Undibacterium sp. KW1: one gene and its partner. The protein of the gene in region 1 interacts with the protein of each later gene in a pairwise test. Links are inferred from orthologs where the notes say so. Each region holds a gene or a part of one and is shown in the gene's direction. Other genes may lie near its edges. The genes, in order: glmS and UNDKW_RS08760.

Region 1 (3,274 bases):
ACGCGATAGCTGTCTCAAACTTGCTGCGCAAGATAGAAAAAAAACTACGCACATTACGCACATTCGCATGTGTCGCAAACAGCCTGTGCGCCAGCGCATGATAGGCCGCCATGTCTGCCACCTGTATCACCAGCACAAAATCTGGCCCCTGCGACACGCGGTAACATTGCTGCACCGCCCCTTCCTGCGCCACCAGTTGCTCAAATTCCACCAGCTTCTCGGTTGCCTGATGATCGAGCGTGATTTCGACGATGGCAGTCAAGCCCGCCCCCAGCTTGCTGGCATCCAGCAACGCCACCTGGCGGCTGATGATGCCTTCATCCGTCAGCCGCTTGACGCGGCGCAGGCAGGTCGGTGCAGACGCATGCACCCGCAAGGCCAGCTCATGATTGGTCAGCGAGGCATCTTTTTGCAATTGCTGCAAAATACGTTTATCCAGTTCATCTAACTGATTAACAGTCAACATATGATTGATAATTCCAAATTTTCTTATATATTGAAATAATAGTTCAATTAGAAAATTGATGTTCTATAAATTTCAATAATATGTAAATTTTGAAAGAAAATATCAAGCCATCTGCTTTAGCATGAACACATATTCATTCTTTATCAGAGGTCACCATGTGCGGTATCGTCGGCGCAGTTGCTCAACGCAATATCACCCCCGTCTTGCTCGAAGGCTTAAAACGGCTTGAATACCGTGGCTATGACTCATGCGGCGTCGCACTGCATGTAGATGGTCACCTCCAGCGCTCACGCAGCACCTCCCGCGTGGCAGACCTGCAGGCACAGATAGACCAGTCCGGCCTCGCTGGTTTTACCGGCATCGCCCACACCCGCTGGGCCACCCACGGCGCACCGTCTTCATCCAATGCCCACCCGCATTTCTCGCGCGAGCGCATCGCCCTCGTGCACAATGGCATCATAGAAAACCATGAAGAACTGCGCGCAGAACTGACACAGGCTGGTTATGTGTTCGAGAGCCAGACCGACACCGAAGTCATCGCCCACTTGATAGACCACCTCTACAGCGGTGATTTGTTCGAGACCGTGCAAATCGCCATCAAGCGTCTGACAGGCGCATTTGCGATTGCCGTATTTTGCCGCGACGAACCACACCGCGTGGTTGGTGCACGCCAGGGTTCCCCATTGATCGTCGGCGTAGGCCAGGGCGAAAACTTCCTCGCATCAGACGCCATGGCAATCGCAGGCACCACAGACCAGATCATCTATCTCGAAGAAGGCGACGTGGTCGATCTGCAACTGCAAAAAGTATGGATAGTCGATAGCGAAGGCAAATCGGTGCAGCGCGAAGTGAAAACCGTACACGCCCACAGCGGCGCAGCAGAACTCGGCCCATACCGCCACTACATGCAAAAAGAAATCTTCGAGCAACCGCGTGCGATTGCCGATACGCTGGAAGGCGTCATCAGCATCATGCCCGAACTGTTTGGCGACGGTGCCTACAAAGTCTTCAAGCAGATAGACTCGGTATTGATACTCGCCTGCGGCACCAGCTATTACGCAGGCCTGACGGCCAAATACTGGATAGAAGCAATCGCCAAAATCCCCGTCAATGTAGAAATCGCCAGCGAATACCGCTACCGCGAAAGCGTGCCCAACCCCAATTCACTCGTCGTCACCATCTCGCAAAGTGGCGAGACAGCAGACACCCTGGCCGCACTAAAACATGCGCGCAGCCTGGGCATGCTGCACACTCTGACAGTCTGCAATGTCGCCACCAGCGCCATGGTGCGTGAATGCGCCTTGTCCTATATCACCCATGCCGGTGTCGAAGTGGGCGTCGCCTCCACCAAGGCTTTCACCACACAACTGGCAGCACTCTTCCTGCTGGCACTGTCCCTCGCCCAAAGCAAAGGCCGCCTTAGCGAAACTGACGAAGCAGAACACATACGCGCCCTGCGCCACCTGCCCGTCGCCATCAGCGCCGTGCTGGCACTCGAACCACAAATCATTTCCTGGGCAGAAGAATTCGCCCGCAAGGAAAACGCCCTCTTCCTCGGTCGCGGCCTGCATTACCCCATCGCCCTCGAAGGCGCATTAAAACTCAAAGAGATTTCCTACATCCACGCCGAAGCATATCCCGCAGGTGAACTCAAACACGGCCCCCTGGCCCTGGTCACCAAGGAAATGCCCGTCGTCACCGTCGCCCCCAACGACACCCTGATAGAAAAACTCAAGTCCAACATGCAAGAAGTCCGCGCCCGCGGCGGCGAACTCTACGTCTTCGCCGACGCCGACTCCCGCATCACCTCCAGCGAAGGCGTGCACGTCATCCGTCTGCCAGAACACTACGGCCAGCTGTCACCAATACTACACGTAGTGCCACTGCAATTGCTGGCCTATCACACCGCACTTGCGCGGGGGACGGACGTTGACAAGCCACGCAACCTTGCAAAAAGCGTGACTGTTGAATAAGGCAGGGCATTGAGTTATGACTAGAGCAAATAAAGTTGGTCGGGCCCGAATAAAGTTGGTCGGGTCGACCGTGCAAATTGTACATATTGATGGAATAAGCTCTTTGCTCGCTGAAGTATTGATTTCTCTGGATTATATTTTCCAGTTTCGTAATTAAATTTTACGTTACTCGGTTTTGTACTCTATAGGAATTAGTAGCTAACTCGAAATTTGAGGTTTGCATTTACAATCCAATGGCTTATTCATCCGAATAGCTTTGAAAGTTGCGGATCATTTAGGCGAACGCACCATTTGGCTACGGAAGATAGTTCAGCGCTTGGTTTTGTGAGTTCAGCAATCTCACGGGCTTCATTCTTGACGCGTTCTCGTGCAGCTGCAGAGTGTCTAGTCTGATCCAAAGCACGTCTATAGTTGTTGATATGTGTCATCATGCGTTGCCAAACTTTGCGTCGCTCTTCTGCTAAAGCCTGATGATCAGTAAGTTTTAAGCGATTAACAGTTCGACAGACACGAACAAAATCCCAGCGCGAGATACCAGGTGCTGGTACGGCCTTACCTTCTTCATCGAAAGCCAGCAGGGCTACATCATGGGCGTTAGTTGGATCAAGGAAATGCGGAATCTCATCGCCCTCACATTGCCGCGCGAACTTCGAGTATGGCGAACCGTACTGCAAAGGAAACCATGCCCCTTTTTTTCGGTTGGGCGCTGTACCTGCAATACGGAAATTCATATAGTCGAAGGCCAACCACCAGTAACCATCTCGTTCTGGACCTTTGATGTTGCGCGCAACTTTTTTAGGTCGAAAATGTTCCACGTCTAAATGGGAAGCGATAT
Region 2 (3,328 bases), 1.8 Mb from region 1 along the record:
CCCCTGCTGTATTTGTCGCTGTGGCGTATCATGGCTTCGTCATAGGCTGTTTGCCGGGTGAAGGCTTCCATGCCGCGTGCATAACCATATTGCCATTGGGCCTCCATATAGGCTGCATAGGTGGCATGGTTTTCTGGCATGCTCAGGCGTATGCGGTTATTACGCCAGTCCAGTTTCTTTTGTACTGATTCTTTGGCCAAGACCGTTGCCACGTCGGATGTATCGATACGCACATCAACTGCCTGTCCATTTGCATAGCGCAGGCGGGCATTGCCATCGAGGCCCAGGACCGTGCGCCAGGCAGGGATGGAAAAAGCCTGGTCAAAACTCTGTTTGAATTCCATCATGACTTCATCTGCCAGGCGTTTTGCGATCTCAATGGGGAACAAGTCCAGTACACCGCCAAAATAATTACCATCGGTATGGGTATGGCAACGGAAATAAAACATGTCAGTGATAGAAATACGTGCTGCCAGACTGGTTGGCGTTTGCACATCGCACAATAACTGCTCTGAAATGGCATGCTCCCCCCAGCGCGGGTCTGCCAGTGGTGAGGTCATGCCATCCAGCAGTGCCGCTGCTCTTGGACCACAAAACACGGTCTCGGCAAATAATTTGCGCTGGCCACGGGCCAGGCCGACTTCATTTTCATCAAACAGCAATTTGCCACCTATGATGGCAGTCGCTACTGACTGCTCGATTGCCGCCAATCTTGGCAAGGGCAATTCCGCCGGGATTTCAAACAGGTATTCATTGAACAGGTCAGGTATGGTGCTGGCAGAGTCACGCCCAAAACCACGTTTAGCGGCCAAGGCCAACGCGCGGACTATGCCTGCCCTGGGAGAAGATTTCAAACCGCTCCAGTAATGGTACATTTCTTCCGAGCTCAGCCATGCCTTGCGTTGCGCATCGTCAGGAAACCCGGCAATGATGCTTGCCGCAATCGCGCCGCCGCAACTGGCCAGCAGGATATCTGGCGCACGGCCAGCCTCGCAGGCGGCTGCGTACATGCCCAGGTAAATACCAAAACGAAATCCACCACCTGCCAATACCATGCAGCGTTTATATTTTTTAACTTGATTCATCCTGCTAAAATATCACACTGTTAAGGCTAAACATATATCAAATGCCATCCACTCCTGCACCTGTGCAACACCGCTTGCGTCACTGGTTGCTGAATTCCCTGGCATTTGGCTTGTGCTATCTGGCCGCCAATCTGCTGGCGCAGCAGCAAGGAGTGATAAGGCACGCTGCCCTGTCATTTGAGGCTGGCATCCCGTTTTTGCAATGGATGATACTGCCCTACCTCAGTTCAGGCCTGTTTTTTTGCCTGACATTCTTTGTAGTGCACAGCCAGGATCAATTACGCCTGCTTAGCCAGCGCCTGTTGCTGGCAACCGTCATTGCAGCCTTCATCTTCGTGCTCTACCCTCTGCAATTCAGTTGGCCCAGACCTGCCATCTCCTCTATATGGTGTGCATATCTATATGATTATCTGGCGCTAATGGATAAACCATATAATCAATTACCCTCGCTGCATGTTGCTTACTGCCTGTTATTCTGGAGCGCCTTGCGCGAGCATGTCCGCACAAGGCTGCTACGCATGGCGCTGGCCGCGTGGTTACTTCTCACAGCTGCCTCGACGGTATTCACTTATCAACACCATTTGCTGGATGTGCTTGGCGGCAGTTTGCTGGGATTGTTTTGCGTCGTCTTTATCAAACCGAAAAGAGCAGAACCGCATGTGGCGTTTTATTACCTGATATTTGCCAGCGTATTTTTTATCACAGGCTTCATCTTTGCCCATAGCTGGCTGGCTTTGTACATAGCATGCAGTCTCGCTCTGGTCAGTCTGGCTTATTATCGTAACGATGTTTACTTCCTGCATAAAAAACAGGGGCAATATCCGTGGTGGATATGGTTCATGTATGCACCTTATTTGCTCGGTTACCAGCTTACCTGGCTGGCCGTTGTCTGGCGTGAGAGGCGCAAACCCGTCATCATCAAATTGACAGATCGACTCTGGGTGGGGCGCCGCCTCAGTAGCCGGGAGGCAAAACAACTGCCGCCAGATTGCAGCATCATCGACCTGGCAAATGAACTCAGCGAAACGCCTGCCTTGCGCAAGCACGCTTATAGACATTTCCCTCTGCTTGATCTGCTCAAGCCAGGCAAACCGGTAAGCGATGAAATCTTGCAATACATGCGCCAGGAAATTGAAACGGGCAAAACGGTTTACCTGCATTGCGCCATGGGTTATAGCCGATGTATATTGCTGGCCAAACTGTATATGTCACAAGGAACAAACAGCAGACCATGAGTTTTTCTATCTACCAACTGAAGCCGCGCTTCCAGCAATTGCTACAACCTTTGCTGGCGGGCCTGGCGAAACGACATATCACGCCAAATCAGGTGACTCTGCTGGCGATGGTCCTGTCCATCGCCTATGGCATTGCGCTGGCTTGTTATCCGCAGAATAAAAACTTGTGGCTGGGGCTACCGGTCTTTATGTTCGTGCGCATGGCGCTGAATGCGATAGATGGCATGCTGGCCAACGTCACCCAGCAAAAAACTGCCTTTGGAGCCATTTTCAATGAAGTGGCAGATCAGGTTTCAGATGCCGCCCTGGTCTTGCCTTTTGCCCTGGTGGCAGGCATACATCTGCCCTTGTTGATTGCAGTGGCTATGCTGGCCCTGCTGACAGAGTTTGCTGGCGTTGCAGCCTTACTGGCAGGTTCCAAGCGCCGCTTTGATGGCCCCATGGGCAAAAGCGACCGCGCTTTTGCCTTTGGTTTGCTGGCCCTGCTTGTAGCTTTTCAACTACCAGCGATCTGGCTGAATGCGGTGTTGCTCATCGTCCTGCTACTCTTGCTCTGGACTTTGTTCAATCGGATAAAACGGGCACTGCCGCATCACGCTGCGCCACCGACACCGTAAATATCCCCGCTATACCGAGCTGCGTCGCAATTTTTTTGCAACCTATGCTGGCGACCAGGGCATCCATCTCTGCCTGTGGGCGTGGGCGCATTTGCCATGACTGGCCGCGATGGGTATTCAGGGTCTTGGCGATCATCAATAACTGCGGATGCCATGGCTGGCCAGTGTACACCAGGTACCCGCCAATTTTCAATTGCTGCTGTATGCCGCGCAAGGATGCCAGTACCAGGACATTGTCACTGAACAGCTCATACAAACCAGAGACGATGACGATGTCATAGGCATCTTCTTCCGCCGGGTAACTGGTTGCGGCAAAGGCATCGCGGCATTGATAGCTGATCTTGTTTTTCAACTGCAAACGTTCTGCGAGTAATTTGGCCTGATCCAGATT

Evidence for each region.
Region 2: the proteins of glmS (region 1) and UNDKW_RS08760 interact in binary tests that used the Escherichia coli proteins (3 or more experiments, as listed by UniProt). The link is inferred for Undibacterium sp. KW1 from one-to-one orthologs.

What each region holds. Positions count from the first base shown.
Region 1 is NZ_AP018439.1:190,520-193,793, forward strand. The notes cover bases 85-3,030. They hold glmS (glutamine--fructose-6-phosphate transaminase (isomerizing)), read left to right. Parts: upstream 85-621; coding sequence 622-2,439; downstream 2,440-3,030. Other genes in these bases: UNDKW_RS00890 (Lrp/AsnC family transcriptional regulator), read right to left, coding at 85-466; UNDKW_RS00900 (hypothetical protein), read right to left, coding at 2,682-3,030. In the rest of the region: more of UNDKW_RS00890, read right to left, coding at 1-84; more of UNDKW_RS00900, read right to left, coding at 3,031-3,274. UniProt on the Escherichia coli protein: Catalyzes the first step in hexosamine metabolism, converting fructose-6P into glucosamine-6P using glutamine as a nitrogen source.
Region 2 is NZ_AP018439.1:1,976,414-1,979,741, reverse strand. What follows is about bases 224-3,223. They hold UNDKW_RS08760 (phosphatase PAP2 family protein), read left to right. Parts: upstream 224-1,126; coding sequence 1,127-2,320; downstream 2,321-3,223. Other genes in these bases: UNDKW_RS08750 (bifunctional alpha/beta hydrolase/class I SAM-dependent methyltransferase), read right to left, coding at 2,885-3,223; UNDKW_RS08755 (CDP-alcohol phosphatidyltransferase family protein), read left to right, coding at 2,317-2,937; UNDKW_RS08765 (patatin-like phospholipase family protein), read right to left, coding at 224-1,085. In the rest of the region: more of UNDKW_RS08765, read right to left, coding at 1-223; more of UNDKW_RS08750, read right to left, coding at 3,224-3,328.